Regions from separate parts of the Mycobacterium sp. E2699 genome, predicted to be linked through region 1. Evidence: predicted binding sites of a transcription regulator. Region 1 holds the regulator's gene; each other region holds the start of a gene.

Evidence for each region. Region 1 encodes LexA, which represses DNA repair genes until DNA is damaged. Its sites were predicted from a motif close to CGAACANNTGTTCG; they were not measured.
Region 2: cofD (2-phospho-L-lactate transferase) is a predicted target of LexA. The motif match lies at 2,438-2,451, and genes of this name have one in related genera.
Region 3: ruvC (crossover junction endodeoxyribonuclease RuvC) is a predicted target of LexA. The motif match lies at 2,106-2,119, and genes of this name have one in related genera.

The regions. Positions count from the first base shown of each region.
Region 1 is NZ_LZJH01000104.1:110,478-115,472, forward strand. It holds gene A5696_RS19205 (PhzF family phenazine biosynthesis protein) at 1-107, shown strand, start outside; gene A5696_RS19210 (peroxynitrite isomerase) at 113-607, opposite strand; gene nrdR (transcriptional regulator NrdR) at 617-1,096, opposite strand; gene A5696_RS19220 (LysM peptidoglycan-binding domain-containing protein) at 1,198-1,695, opposite strand; gene lexA (transcriptional repressor LexA) at 1,988-2,677, shown strand; gene A5696_RS19230 (LGFP repeat-containing protein) at 2,699-4,876, opposite strand.
Region 2 is NZ_LZJH01000136.1:7,082-12,076, reverse strand. It holds partial or broken gene manB (phosphomannomutase/phosphoglucomutase) at 1-798, opposite strand, end outside; gene A5696_RS23370 (DUF3499 domain-containing protein) at 911-1,372, opposite strand; gene A5696_RS23365 (metallopeptidase family protein) at 1,545-1,967, shown strand; gene A5696_RS23360 (WhiB family transcriptional regulator) at 2,002-2,340, opposite strand; gene cofD (2-phospho-L-lactate transferase) at 2,660-3,655, shown strand; gene A5696_RS23350 (coenzyme F420-0:L-glutamate ligase) at 3,652-4,995, shown strand, end outside.
Region 3 is NZ_LZJH01000101.1:8,120-13,114, forward strand. It holds gene ruvB (Holliday junction branch migration DNA helicase RuvB) at 1-933, opposite strand, end outside; gene ruvA (Holliday junction branch migration protein RuvA) at 930-1,526, opposite strand; gene ruvC (crossover junction endodeoxyribonuclease RuvC) at 1,523-2,089, opposite strand; gene A5696_RS18405 (DUF4178 domain-containing protein) at 2,241-2,852, shown strand; gene A5696_RS18410 (DUF2617 family protein) at 2,863-3,369, shown strand; gene A5696_RS18415 (DUF4247 domain-containing protein) at 3,366-3,797, shown strand; gene A5696_RS18420 (DUF350 domain-containing protein) at 3,831-4,286, shown strand; gene A5696_RS18425 (polyamine aminopropyltransferase) at 4,283-4,995, shown strand, end outside.

The DNA of each region.
Region 1 (4,995 bases):
ACATCACGCAGGGCAAGGGGTCGGTCATCGACACCACGTGGAACGCCGAGGGGTGGGTGGGCGTGGCGGGGCGCGTCGTCAACGACGGTGTCCGGCAGGTCGACTGAGCGACTCAGACCCGGCGGTGCAGCACCGCGTCGAGGTGATCCTGTAAGGGCTGCCCCACCGCGCCCATGCGCACCTTGTAGGACAGCTCGTCGCCGTCGATGCGCAGCGACCGGCCAAGCGCCGTAACCTCTTTGGCGGTCGGGGTCAGGCCGATTGTCCCGCCGGAACCCGTCGACAGCTCGACGTCGATGCGGTCGCCGGTCACCGAATAGGTGCCCACCTCGATTTCGGTGATGCCGCTCGGGTGGGCCAGCACCAGCTCGACCTCGCCCGGCCGCGGCGCCCGCAGATATCCCGTCTCGGCGTGCAGCGGCTTGCCGTCGGTGACCGCCTTGGTCTTTTGCGAATAAGCCAGAAACGGCTTGCCCACATGGGAGAACACGACTTCCTCGAAATAGTCGAAGGGCTGGATCGTCGGGTACTTGCCCGAGCCCCGACCGGCCCAGGTCCCCAACAACGGCGCCAGCGCCTCCAGATCGGGGTGCAGATCGGGCGGCATAACGACAGCCTAGCGAGCGGCCGGCTCCGGATCCGTCGACAGTTTGCGGTGCGCGCGCAGCGCCTCGATCTCGCGCTCGAAATCCTCCGCGGACGAGAACGACCGGTACACCGACGCGAACCGCAGGTACGCCACCTCGTCCAGATCGCGCAACGGGCCCAGGATGGCCAGGCCGACCTCGTGGCTGGGCACCTCCGGCGACCCCGCGGCGCGCACGGTGTCTTCCACCTGCTGGGCAAGCAGATTCAGCGCGTCGTCGTCGACCTGGCGGCCCTGACATGCCCGACGGACCCCGCTGATGACCTTTTCCCGGCTGAAGGGCTCGGTGACGCCGCTGCGTTTGACCACGGCCAGCACCGCGGTTTCGACGGTGGTGAAACGTCGCCCGCACTCGGGGCAGGACCGGCGGCGCCTGATGGCCTGGCCCTCGTCGGTCTCCCGCGAGTCGATCACCCGGGAGTCGGGATGACGGCAGAACGGACAGTGCATGACCGCTCCTTCGCCGTGCTCACATCCGGGGTCGCAGAACACCCCGAGCGTACCCGTGCGCTCCCCGGCTTGGGACGGACACCTTTCGCCGATTCGCCGGGTCAGCCGACCGGCGCGATCAACGTCTGGCCCGCGGCCAGCGAGGGTGAGTTGAGGTCGTTGAGTTCGCGGATCCGCTCGGCGACCTGGCGGGCCGGCGCGTCGGGCGCCACCCGGTGCGCGACATCCTGCAGGGACTCCCCGGGCTCGACCCGCACGACGGCCAGCCGATCGGGGACCGCGGCGGTCGCTCCCGCGGAATCGCCGTTGACCGCCTGCCCGATGTTGGCGACCAGGCCCAGCCACAGGGTGATGGCCGCGGCGACCAGCGCCAGCCCCACCGTCGTCGCCAGCGTGACGGGCCGACGCGTCCGGTGCGGGGCAACCGACATCGCCACACCGGTGCCGTGGTAGCGCGGCGCCGCACCCGCCGGCCTGGCCGGGCCGGGCCGGTGAAAACGCGCAAGGCCGTCCCGGCCGTGGCGGAGACCCTGCGCCGGCCCGTTGACCGGGCGCCGGACGCCGGACGTACGCGGCGCGACTGTGTGGATGATGGTCATCTGCGTTCCTCCGGTCAACTCATTCTCGCTCGTGTGTTCGACTATAGTCGCTCGTGTGTTCGATAACCGAACATTTGAGCGAAGCGTGTCGGACGAGCAAAACGCTAGAGCACCCCACCGACAACTTTCGGGGCGCGACCTCTGACATGGCGTTGAGATACCCGATCGATCGAAGAGTTACACCTTTGTTATTCGGCCGCTCCGGGGGTGTTTCGGCGGGCCGCCGCCGCAGCACGACACGCGAGTCGAACACATGTTTGATTCTTCGCCCCGGTGCGGCTACATTCGGTGCATGAGCGACAGCAACGACACCCCATCAAGCAGCTCGCCCCCCGCAGATTCCTCGCTGACCGAACGGCAGCGAACCATTCTCAACGTCATCCGCGCGTCGGTCACCAGCCGCGGCTACCCGCCGAGCATCCGGGAGATCGGCGATGCCGTCGGACTGACCTCGACGTCCTCGGTGGCGCACCAACTGCGCACGCTGGAGCGCAAGGGATACCTGCGCCGCGACCCGAACCGGCCGCGGGCCGTGGACGTCCGGGGCGCCGAGGACGCCACCGACGCGGCGCCGGTCACCGACGTCGCGGGCTCGGACGCCCTGCCCGAGCCCAGCTACGTCCCCGTGCTGGGGCGCATCGCCGCCGGTGGGCCGATACTCGCCGAAGAGGCCGTCGAGGATGTTTTCCCGCTGCCCCGCGAGTTGGTCGGCGAGGGCACGCTGTTCTTGCTCAAGGTGGTGGGCGATTCGATGGTCGAGGCCGCGATCTGCGACGGCGACTGGGTCGTGGTGCGCCAGCAGCACGTCGCGGACAACGGGGACATCGTGGCCGCCATGATCGACGGCGAGGCCACGGTCAAGACGTTCAAGCGCGCGGGCGGTCAGGTGTGGCTGATGCCGCACAACCCGGCGTTCGACCCGATCCCGGGCAACGACGCCACCGTGCTCGGCAAAGTCGTCACGGTGATCCGCAAGATCTAGCCGCGCTCGGCCGGCCCTGACTCAGTCGGCCTTGTGGAAGCCGTTGGCTTGCGCGACTTCTTCGCTGGACAGCCACAATTCGGCCAGGGTGTCGTGATAGAGGGGGCTGCCGGGCGTGTAGTACAGGCCGAAGCTCGCGCTGGCCTTGATCGGATAGCCGTCGGGCACCTGGTACGGGTCGTCCAGCGGCAGGCGGATCGTCGGGCGCCGACCGGGTGCCGACGCCCCGCCGGCCGCTGAGGCCACCTCCGACGGCTCCTCGTCATCCGCGGCAGCGTGCCGACCGACGCGGGATTCCGCGGCGGCCACGGCCGCCGCCTCGGGAACGACCGTGCGGGACGGCCCGGCCTCCTCGGCGGCGGCCCCCTCATGGCCCACCTCCTCGTGGCCCGTCCCCTCGTAGCCGGCCTCCTCGTAACCGGCCTCTTCGTAACCGGCCTCCTCGTAGCCGGCCTCTTCGTAGCCCGCCTCCTCATGGTCGGCGCCCTCGTAGCCGGCCTCCTCGCGGCGGTCCTGCACGGGCACGTCGGGATAGCCCACCTCCGACAGTGCCGCCGCCGAGACGATGGGTATGGAATCCGTGTCCACCGCGTCGGGATTCTCGTCTTCGGCGACTGCATCCTCGAATTCGGTTGCGCCGTGGTCGGATTCGCCTTCGCCGTACCCACCGGCCGCTCGGCTCCAGCTGACCCGCCCCGCGGATTCGGCGTCGGCGTGCGGCTGGCCTTCGGCCGCCGCGACGTCTCCGACCGGGAAATGGTCGGTCGCGAGGTCGGCGTCTTCGCGCTCCCAGTGCCCGTCAAGCGGGCCCTCGTAACCGGCATGGACGTCGCGCTCGGGTTCGTAGGCGGCGGTGACGGGGCCGCGGCGGGCGCGGCGCCGGCGCATTCCCACCGCCGTCAGCGCCAACAGGGCGATCAGCAGCAGCACCCCGACGGCGGCCGCCACCCACCACCAGCGCCAGGCGAACTTCTTGCCGTGCGAGGGCATCGCCGCGGTGCTCGGCTGGTTCTGCCCCGAGACCTGCAGGCCGGACAGCAAGGGAGCCAGGTTCGACGGGTCGGTGCTGAACGAGTTCTTCGCCCGGTTCCACGAGATCTTGCCGCCGGTGAACTGCTGCGAAACCACGTCGCCGTCGACGGCCTGATCGCCGACCGGGGCACCGAGCTTGCCGTTGGGGCCGCGGAGCTTGTCCCACGCGGCCTTCATCGCGCCCCGCACCACGAACGCGCCGTGATCGGGGGTCCAGAAGATCACCGGCTTGTCGGCCGCCGCGAAGGTGGCGACGCGGCTGGAGGGGCCGATGCCGCCGTCGGACTCGTTGGCGGTGGGGTAACCGAGGTCGCTGCCGGCCGGCCCGCCCAGCGACTCGTACTTGGCGAGGATGTCGCTCTCGAGGGCGTTCGCACCGGTGGCCGGGTTGAAGAACACCTTGCCGCCGGCGAAGTTCTGGGCGATCCCGTCGCCGCCGATCGGGTAGTTGCCGCCCTGCTTGGCGCCCAGCGGGCCGGTGGCGCCACCGGCCGCCCGCCAGGCCATGTTGATGGCCGCGGCGGGGTCGATCGCGACCTGCAGGCCCTTCAGTTGGTCGCCCAGTTGCGCAGGGTTGGTGCTGAACTCCTTGGTCTTCCTGTTCCAGGAGATCTCGCCGCCGCTGAACTTCTGGGACGTGACCTCACCGTTGTACGTCTCGTCGCCGGTCGGTGCCCCCAGCACCCCGCCCGAGCTGCCGAGCTTGTCCCACGCGGCGTTCATCGCGCCGCGCACCACGAAGGCGCCGTGGTCTGGGGTCCAGAAGATCACCGGCTTGTCGCTGGCCGAGAAGGTGGCCACCCGGCTGTCCGGTCCGGCCAGGCCGGGAACCTCGTTGATCGTCGGGAACCCGAGGTCGCTGCTCACCGGCCCGCCCAACGCCTCGTATTTGTCCAGGACCGGGCCGTACACGAATTTGGCGCCGGTGTCGGTGGTGTAGAACATCTTGCCGGCGTCGAAGTCCAGCGCGAAGCCGTCGCCGGCGGGGTACACGTCGCCCTTGCGCGGGCCCAGCGGGGAGGTGTCGCCACCGGCCTTCTCCCACGCGGCCATCATCGCGGCTTCGGCGTCGCCGATCGGCGATGCGGCGGCGGACGGCGCCAGCAAGGCGGCCGTGAACACCGTGGTCACAATGCCGACCAGCGCGCGCCCGACCAGCTTGTGCATTCGACCTCTCTGCCCGTTCACCAAGCCTCCGATGGATAGGGCCCTATCCCTGGCCATGACCGCACCTTGCAGACCCCGCGAGCGGGTCATACCCGAACCGCTGGGAAGCAACACTCTGA
Region 2 (4,995 bases), on a different contig from region 1:
CGTCGACGGCGACACCAGCCGCCCGCCCTCGTCGACCACGAAGCACCGGTCGGCGTCCCCGTCGAAGGCCAGCCCGATGTCGGCTTCGGTGTCGCGGACGAACTTCTGCAGGTCCACCAGGTTGGCCGGGTCAAGCGGGTTGGCCTCGTGGTTGGGAAACGAACCGTCGAGTTCGAAGTACAACGGCAGCAAGGTGATCGAGTCGATCGCGCCGAGGACGGCCGGGGCGGTGTGGCCGGCCATGCCGTTGCCCGCGTCCACGGCCACCCGCAGCGGGCGCAGGCCGGAGGTGTCCACCAGCGAACGCAGGAAAGCCCCGTAGTCGGCCAGGACGTCGCGATCGCTGACGGTCCCGGGCGGGCCGTCGTACGGCCGCACCCCGGCGATGAGATCGTCGCTGATGACGCTCAGCCCGGTGTCCGCCCCGACCGGTTTGGCGCCGGCCCGGCACAGCTTGATGCCGTTGTAGGCCGCCGGGTTGTGGCTCGCGGTGAACATCGCGCCCGGGCAGTCCAACAGCCCGGAGGCGAAATAAAGCTGGTCGGTGGACGCCAAACCGATCCGCACCACGTCCAGGCCCTGGCTCGTCACCCCGCGAGCGAAGGCCGCGGCCAACGCCGGCGAACTGTCCCGCATGTCGTGGCCGAGCGCCACCTGCCGAGCGCCCTCACCGCGCATCAACGTGGCGAAGGCGGCGCCCAGATCGGCGACCAGCGGCTCGTCGAGTTCCTCTCCGACCAGCCCGCGAACGTCGTACGCCTTGACGACGCGCCGGACGGTCGCGGCGGACCGAGACATGCGAACTCCTGACGCTCCTGATGATGGGTCCCTTGGCGTCAGCCTATCGGCCCGGGAAGAACCTGCGGCGCGTTAGACCCGGCAAGTGGGAGCCAGTCCCGGCCAGTCGAAACTAGTCCGAGGGGTCCGGCAACACCCGCAAATGTCCGCGGCGGCGACCGGAACGGTGCTCAGGCGGCGCGAGCAGCCCGCTGCTCGGCGCGGTGGCCTGGGTTCCGGCGTGGATGTGGGGATCGGCGAACCCGTCGAAGCCGTTTCGGGGCGCACCGGCGATCGGGCGGGAACGGCCCGCGTCGCCCGGGCGGCCCTCCCGCACCGCGTCGGCGAGGGCGACCAGGTCGTCCTCGTCCGGGTGGGTGGGCTCGGAAAAGAGGGGTCCGGCGTGGCGCACGAGGTCCCAGCCGCGGGGCGCGGTGATCCGGCCGGCATGGCCGACGCACAGGTCCCACGAATGCGGTTCGCGCGCGGTGGCCAGTGGGCCCACCACCGCCGTCGAGTCCGAGTAGACGAACGTCAGGGTCGCCACGGCGTAGTGCGGACACCCGGGCCGGCAACAGCGACGGGGAACGTTCACGCCGAAAGGCTATCGTGCGCAAACGCCACGGAAGCGCCGGACACGCGCATCCGCTCGACCCGCGATGTACAACCGTTACCATCGGCGCGTGGGCGATTCCGGCGGCTCCCCGCAAAGCGATCGGCCCGGGCGCCGGTCGGCTTCCTACCGCGCGTCGCGCCGGGGTCGCGACATGCGCGGCCCGCTGCTGCCGCCGACGGTGCCGGGCTGGCGCAGCCGGGCCGAGCGGTTCGACATGGCGGTGCTGGAGGCCTACGAGCCCATCGAGCGGCGCTGGCAGGAGCGGGTGTCCGAGCTCGACGTGGCCGTCGACGAGATCCCGCGGATCGCCGCCAAGGATCCCGACAGCGTGCAGTGGCCGCCGGAGGTCATCGCCGACGGCCCGATCGCGCTCGCCCGGCTGATCCCGGCCGGCGTCGACGTCCGCGGCAACTCCACGCGGGCACGAATTGTCTTGTTCCGCAAGCCGATCGAGCGACGCGCCAAGGACACCGACGAACTCGGCGAGTTGTTGCACGAGATCCTGGTGGCGCAGGTGGCCATCTACCTCGACGTCGAACCCTCGGTCATCGACCCCACCATCGACGACGAATGACGTTGCGCGGCGGGCGCGTCGCCGCGCGCCGGGGTCAGACGATGCCGCGCTTGAGGCGGCGGCGCTCGCGCTCGGAGAGCCCGCCCCAGATGCCGAAGCGCTCGTCGTGCGCCAGGGCGTACTCGAGGCACTCGTGGCGAACCTCGCAACCCAGGCAGATCTTCTTCGCCTCGCGGGTGGAGCCGCCCTTCTCCGGGAAGAAGGCCTCGGGGTCGGTCTGCGCGCACAGGGCGCGGTCCTGCCACTGATCCGGTGTCGCCGGCGGCAGGGGTTCGGGCTCGAAAGCGACTGGGGCATCGGGAACCACAGTCAGGTGCGGGCGGACGGGTGCCGCCGGCGCCGAGCCGATCATGGTGTGCGGTGTGCCTGTCATAACGCCCCGAAGGTGCTCATAAGACATGCTTCGTCCGCCTCCTCAGCTTTGATTTGAGAGAGTGAGTGCTTCCCACTGTTCTGATGTACAGACAATTCGAACAAGTGATCGAATCTCGGTCTGCGACACCGGAATCGGCCGGCCAACCGGGAAATGACACTGTTGTGATTAGACACTTGTTGACCTGCTTGGTCAAGCGTAATGGCCAATTTCCATATCATCTCGTGACGAAATTTCGGCGTTTCTGTTGTTTTCGGGTCTTCGGCGTGTCCATCACAATCCCGACACGGGCAGTACTGTCGAGCCCTGTGAAGGTCAAGTGAAGGTCACCGCTCTGGTCGGTGGGGTTGGCGGCGCCCGTTTCCTGCTGGGGATTCAACAGCTGCTCGGGCTGGGTCAGTTCCAAACGCAACAGGGCCCGGCGACCGACAGCCACGAGCTGACCGCGATCGTCAACGTCGGCGATGACGCCTGGATCCACGGGTTGCGCGTCTGTCCGGATCTGGACACCTGCATGTACACCTTAGGTGGAGGCGTCGACCCGGAGCGCGGGTGGGGTCACCGCGACGAAACCTGGCACGCCAAGGAGGAATTGGCGCGCTACGGCGTGCAGCCCGACTGGTTCCAGCTCGGCGACCGCGACCTGGGCACCCACCTGGTACGCACCCAGATGCTCAACGCGGGCTACCCGCTGTCACAGATCACCACCGCGCTGTGCGATCGCTGGCAGCCCGGCGCGCGGCTGGTGCCGGCGACCGACGACCGGTGCGAGACGCACGTCGTGATCACCGATCCGGCCGACGACCGCCGCCGCGCGATCCACTTCCAGGAGTGGTGGGTGCGCTACCGGGCGCAGGTGCCCACGCACAGCTTCGCGTTCGTCGGCGCCGAAAAGGCCGGCGCCGCAGCCGAAGCGGTGACCGCCATCGCCGACGCCGACGTCGTCCTGCTGGCGCCGTCCAACCCGGTGGTCAGCGTCGGCGCGATCCTCGCCGTCCCGGGCATCCGCGGGGCGCTGCGGGCGGCCCGCGCCCCGGTCGTCGGCTACTCGCCGATCATCGGCGGAAAGCCGTTGCGCGGCATGGCCGATGCCTGCCTGTCGGTGATCGGGGTGGAGTCCACCGCGGAGGCCGTCGGCCGGCACTTCGGCGCGCGGCGGGCCACCGGCATACTGGATTGCTGGCTGATCCACGAGGGCGACCGGGCCGACGTCGAGGGGGTGGCGGTGCGCGCGGTGCCGCTCTTGATGAGCGACCCCAAGGCGACGGCCGAGATGGTCCGCGCCGGGCTGGAGCTCGCGGGCGTGGACCGGTGAGTGAGCACGGCACCGCGGCCGCCGTCGAGATCCTGCCCGTCGCCGGGCTGCCCGAATTCCGGCCCGGCGACGACCTGGCCGCGGCCGTCGCCGCGGCGGCGCCCTGGCTGCGCCACGGCGACGTCGTCGTGGTGACCAGCAAGGTCGTCTCCAAGTGCGAGGGGCGCCTCGTGCCGGCCCCGGCCGATGCCGAGGCGCGCGATCGGCTGCGCCGCAAGCTCGTCGACGACGAGGCGGTGCGCGTGCTGGCGCGCAAGGGCCAGACCCTGATCACCGAGAACCGGCTCGGCCTGGTCCAAGCCGCTGCCGGGGTGGACGGGTCCAACGTGGGCCGCGACGAGCTGGCGCTGCTCCCGGTCGACCCCGACGCCAGCGCCGCGGCGCTGCGCGCCGGGCTGCGCGAGCGGCTCGGCGTCGACGTCGCCGTCGTCATCACCGACACGATGGGCCGCGCCTGGCGCAACGGCCAGACCGACGCGGCGGTCGGCGCGGCCGGTCTTCGCGTGCTGCACGGGTATTCGGGGGCCGTCGATGCGCACGGCAACGAGCTGGTGGTCACCGAGATCGCGATCGCCGACGAGGTCGCGGCCGCCGCCGATCTGGTCAAGGGCAAGCTGACCGCGATGCCGGTGGCCGTCGTGCGCGGGCTGCCCGCCCACGTCGTCACCGACGACGGCACGACCGCGCGACAGCTGCTGCGGCCCGGCGGGGAGGACCTGTTCTGGCTCGGCACCGCCGAGGCCCTCGACATGGGCCGCCGGCAGGCCCAGCTGTTGCGCCGGTCGGTGCGCCGGTTCGGCGCCGAGCCCGTGCCGCCGGAGCTCATCGAGGAAGCCGTCGCCGAGGCCCTCACCGCGCCGGCCCCCCACCACACCCGGCCGGTCCGGTTCGTGTGGCTGCGGAATCCGTCCGCCCGGACCCGGCTGCTGGACCGCATGAAGGACAAGTGGCGCTCCGACCTCGCCGGTGACGGGCGCCCCGCCGACTCCGTCGAACGGCGGCTGGCGCGCGGCCAAATCCTCTACGACGCACCCGAAGTGGTGATCCCGTTCCTGGTGCCCGAGGGCGCCCACGCCTACCCCGACGCCGCCCGCACGGCCGCCGAGCACACCATGTTCAACGTCGCGGTCGGCGCGGCCGTGCAGGCCCTGCTGGTCGCGTTGGCGGTCCGCGGGGTGGGCAGCTGCTGGATCGGCTCGACGATCTTCGCCGCCGAGCTGGTCCGCGCCGAGCTGGGGCTGCCCGCCGACTGGGAGCCGCTGGGCGCCATCGCGATCGGCTATGCCGAGGAGCCGCCCGCGCCGCGCGCCGCGGCGGACCCCGGTGATCTGTTGATCCGC
Region 3 (4,995 bases), on a different contig from region 1:
GCCGGCCCGCACCAGGAACGGCTCGCACACCTCCTCGACGGTGGCGGCCTCCTCGCCCACCGCGACCGCCAGCGTCGAGACGCCGACCGGGCCGCCGCCAAAGCCGCGGGTGAGCGCCGACAGCACCGCCCGGTCCAGCCGGTCCAGGCCCAGCTCGTCGACGTCGTAAACCGCCAGCGCGGACTTGGCGACGTCGCGGGTGATCACCCCGTCGGCGCGCACCTCGGCGAAGTCGCGGACCCGGCGCAGCAGCCGGTTGGCGATCCGCGGGGTGCCCCGCGAGCGCCGCGCGATCTCGGCGCCGGCCTCGGCGCCCAGCTCGATGCCGAGGATCCCGGCCGAGCGCGCCAGCACCCGCTCCAGCTCGGCGGGCTCGTAGAAGTCCATGTGCGCGGTGAAGCCGAACCGGTCGCGCAGCGGGCCGGTCAGCGCGCCCGACCGGGTGGTGGCGCCCACCAGGGTGAAGGGCGCCACCTCCAGCGGAATCGACGTCGCGCCGGGTCCCTTGCCCACCACCACGTCGACCCGGAAGTCCTCCATCGCCAGGTAGAGCATCTCCTCGGCGGGCCGCGCGATGCGATGGATCTCGTCGATGAACAGCACGTCGTGCTCGACCAGGTTGGACAGCATCGCGGCCAGGTCGCCCGCGCGTTCCAGCGCCGGGCCCGACGTCACCCGCAACGACGAGCCGAGCTCGGCCGCGATGATCATCGCCAGCGAGGTCTTGCCCAGCCCCGGCGGGCCGGACAGCAGGATGTGGTCCGGTGTGCCGCCGCGGTTCTTGGCGCCCTCGATCACCAACTGCAGCTGCTCGCGCACCCGCGGCTGGCCGATGAACTCCCCCAAAGTCCGGGGCCGCAGGCTGACGTCGATGTCGCCCTCACCCACGGTCAGCGCCGGGGAGACGTCACGGTCGGGGTAGTCGTCCGTCATCGCGACTTGCCCAGCAACGACAGGGCGGCCCGCAGCGCACCGGACGTCGTGGCCTCATGTTCGGCGGCCAGCACCCTGTCGGTGGCCTCCTCGGCCTGCTTGGTGGCGAAACCCAGTCCGACCAGGGCCTCCACCACCGGGCCGCGGACCGCGTTGCCGTTGACGGCCGCGACGCCCGGGGTGGCACCGCCGGCGGGCGCCACCTTGTCCCGCAGTTCCAGCACCATCCGCTCGGCGCCGCGCTTGCCGATGCCGGGCACCCGGGTCAGCGCGGCGACGTCGCCGTCGTGCAGCGCGTGGCGCAGCGCCGCGGCGTCGTGCACGGCCAGCGTCGCCATCGCCAGCCGGGGCCCCACCCCCGACACCGACAGCAGCGTCAGGAACAGGTCGCGGGTGTCGGAGTCGGCGAACCCGTACAGCGTCTGCGAATCCTCACGGACGACCATCGCGGTGATCAGCCGGGCCTCGGTCCCGGTGCGCAGCGTCGCCAGCGTCGACGGCGTCGCGTTGACCCGGTAGCCGACGCCGGCGGCCTCGATCACCGCATGATCGAGCGCCACCTCGAGCACCTCCCCGCGCACCGAGGCGATCATCGGGTGGCCTTCAGCTCGGCCTGCAACCGCGCCCGGTAGGCGTGCCGCTGCTGGGCGGCCAGGGCCTCGGCGGCGGCCATCCGGGCGATCATCGGCGCCCGCCAGCAATGGCAGATCGCCAGCGCCAGCGCGTCGGCGGCGTCGGCCGGTGTCGGTTTGGCTTGCAGCGCAAGGATTCTGGTGACCATCGCGGTGACCTGCGCCTTGTCCGCGGCGCCGTTGCCGGTGACCGCGGCCTTCACCTCGGTGGGGGTGTGGAAGTGCACGTCGATGCCGCGGCGGGCCGCCGCCAGCGCGACGACGCCGCCGGCCTGGGCCGTGCCCATCACGGTCGTCACGTTCACCTGGGAGAACACCCGCTCGACGGCCACCACGTCCGGCTGATGGGTGGCCAGCCAGTGCTCGACGGCGTCGCTGATGGCCAGCAACCGCTTGGCCAGCGGCGCGTCCGACGGGGTGCGCACCACGTCGACGTCGAGCGCGACGACGTTGCGGCCACGACCGCTCTCCACGACCGACAGGCCACATCGGGTCAGTCCGGGGTCGACGCCCAGCACGCGCATTACCGGCTCCTTCATACGAACAGCTGTTCGAGAGCCTAGCGGGCGTGGCCGACGGGATCCGGTAGACACGCTGCGCCGGCCGAAAGCTGTTAACTTATAGCCCACGTTCGCTCCGGCACTGCGGCCGGCACTGTGGCATGGAAGGTTTGGTGTGGCAACACTCCTGCTCGTCCTCGCGGCCGTGCTGTTCATCGCCTCCATCGTGGTGCTGGTCATCGCTTTGCGGCGCCCGAAGAAGGCCGCCCGCCCCAGCGGACGCCAGGACCCCCTGTCCTTCAACGCGATGCCGCAGTTCGGGCCCCGCCAGCTAGGTCCGGGCGCCATCGTCAGTTACGGCGGCGTCGACTACGTGGTCCGCGGGTCGGTGACGTTTCGCGAGGGCCCGTTCGTGTGGTGGGAGCACCTGCTGGAAGGCGGCGACCAGCCGGTCTGGTTCAGCGTCGAGGAGGACGACGGGCGCCTGGAGCTGGCCATGTGGGTCACCCGCAAGGACCTCACGTTGCAGCCCGGCGACTCGTATGTCGTCGACGGCGTGGCGTTTCACGAGTCGGAGCGCGGCCACGCCTCCTACACCACCGAGGGCACCACCGGACTGCCGGCCGGCGGCGAGATGGAATTCCTCGACTGCACCAACGCCGACGAGACCGCCCTGCTGTCCTTCGAGCGCTGGGCCCCGGGCATGCCCTGGGAGATCTCGACGGGCAAGCCGGTGCTGACCGGCGAGCTCACCGTCTACCCCGCGCCCCCGCCCTCGGCCCCCTAGGTCGCGCACGGTGCCCCTCCATCGGCTCGCCGTGACCCCGGCGGACGTCTCCGGCGAGCGGCTGGGACTCGCGCTCAACGCGCCCGCGCCGGCGCCGCTGGCCACCTGCTGGCTGCGGCACCCCGACGGCGGCGCGCTGCGGCTCGGCGTCCTCGGCGCGTCGCACGTGGTTGCGGTCGAGCACGCGAAAGGCGGCTTCTCCGAGCAGGTCTCGTGCACGGCGCGGGCCGTGGGCGGCGACCTGCCGCGGCGGTCGGAGGCCCCCGGCTACCGCCTGCAATCCCGCACCGAAACGCACGACGAGGCGAGCTTCCGCCGGCTGGCGAGCGAACTGCGCGACCGGTGCGCGGGCCGCCCGGGTTGGCTCGGGGGCACCTTCCCCGGCGACGACGCGGCCCTGACCGCCCTGGCGGCCGAACCCGACGGCGCGGGCTGGCGATGGCAGACCTGGCACCTGTACCCGCGGCCGGGCTCCGGCGGCCTGGTGGTCCACACGGCGAGCAGGTGGCGGCCGTGAGCCGCAATCGCCTGTTCCTGATCTCCGGCGCGCTGGCCGTCGCGGCCGTCGCCTGCCTGGTGTTCGGAATCATCTTGCAGCAGAAGGACATCGGCTCGTACATCGCGGGCCACTACCACGAGTACTCGCGGGACGTGAACGGAACGCGCTACCTGTGCACCGGATCGCCCGAGCAGGTCGCCGACTCCCTCGCCGACTATCAGGAGCCCGAGGCGCGCGCCGCCAACGGCAGCAACCAGTACCTGCGCTACAGCAACAACATCGTGATCGTCGGTCCCGACGGCAACCAACCGTGCAGCATCCGCGTCGAACCCCTGAGCGCCGGATACAGCCACGGCTCGTTCATCTTCCTCGGCCCCGGCTTCTTCCCCGGATCCCCGTCGGGCGGCGCCGGCGGCACCCCGGGCGGCCCCGGCGGGACCAAGTGATGGCTTAGGCGATTGAAAGCAAAGGAGACAACCATGTACCTCGCCGTCGAGATCGGAACCGTCGACGTCACTCCCGTCCTGAAGGGAGCGCTCGCGACGATCCTGTACTTCGCGGTCGGCATGGCCGTGCTGCTCATCGGCTTCTACATGGTCGACTGGCTGACCCCCGGAAGGCTGCGCCAACTGGTGTTCATCGATCGCCGCCCCAACGCCGTCGTCGTCGCGGGCGCCATGTACATATCGCTGACCGCCGTCATCATCAGCGCCATCACCAACAGCTACAGCCAACTGGGGCAGGGCCTGCTCGGCGTGGCGGTGTACGGGCTGATGGGCGTGATCCTGCTGGCGATCGCGCTGCTGGCGATGCACCTGCTGATCCCGGGCAGTTTCCACGAGCACGTCGACGAGCCGGAGCTGCATCCCGGTTCGTTCGCGGTGGCGTTGATACTGCTCGCCGTGGGAGGGGTGACCGCCGCGGCGGTGTCATGACGGTCGTGGATGCTTCCCCGCGGTGGCGCGCCGTGCTGCTGGCCGCCGTCGCGGCGTGCGCGGCCTGCGGCATCATCTACGAGCTCGCGCTGCTGACGCTGTCGGCCAGCCTCAACGGCGGGGGCATCGTCGCCACGTCGCTGATCGTCGCGGGCTACATCGCCGCGCTCGGCGCCGGGGCCCTGCTGGTCAAGCCGCTGCTGGCGCACGCGGCGATCGCGTTCGTCGCCGTCGAGGCGGCCCTCGGCATCATCGGTGGGCTGTCCGCGGCGGCGCTGTACGTCGTGTTCGCGTTCCTGGACGGCTCGGTCGGCTCGACGTGGGTGCTGGCGGTCGGAACGGCGCTGATCGGCGGCCTGGTCGGCGCCGAGGTGCCGCTGCTGATGACGCTGCTGCAACGCGGGCGCACGGTGGACGCCTCCGATTCCGGCCGGGCGCTGGCCAACCTCAACGCCGCCGACTACCTGGGCGCGCTGCTGGGCGGGCTGGTGTGGCCGTTCCTGCTGCTGCCGCAGCTGGGCATGATCCGCGGCGCGGCGGCCACCGGCATCGTCAACCTCGCGGCGGCGGCCGTGGTGGCGCTCTTCCTGCTGCGGCGCGTCGTCTCGCCGCGGCAACTCGCGACGGCGCTGTGCGCCCTCACCGCCGCGCTCGGCCTGCTCGCCACCCTGCTGGCGCGCTCGGGCGACATCGAAACCACCAGCAGGCA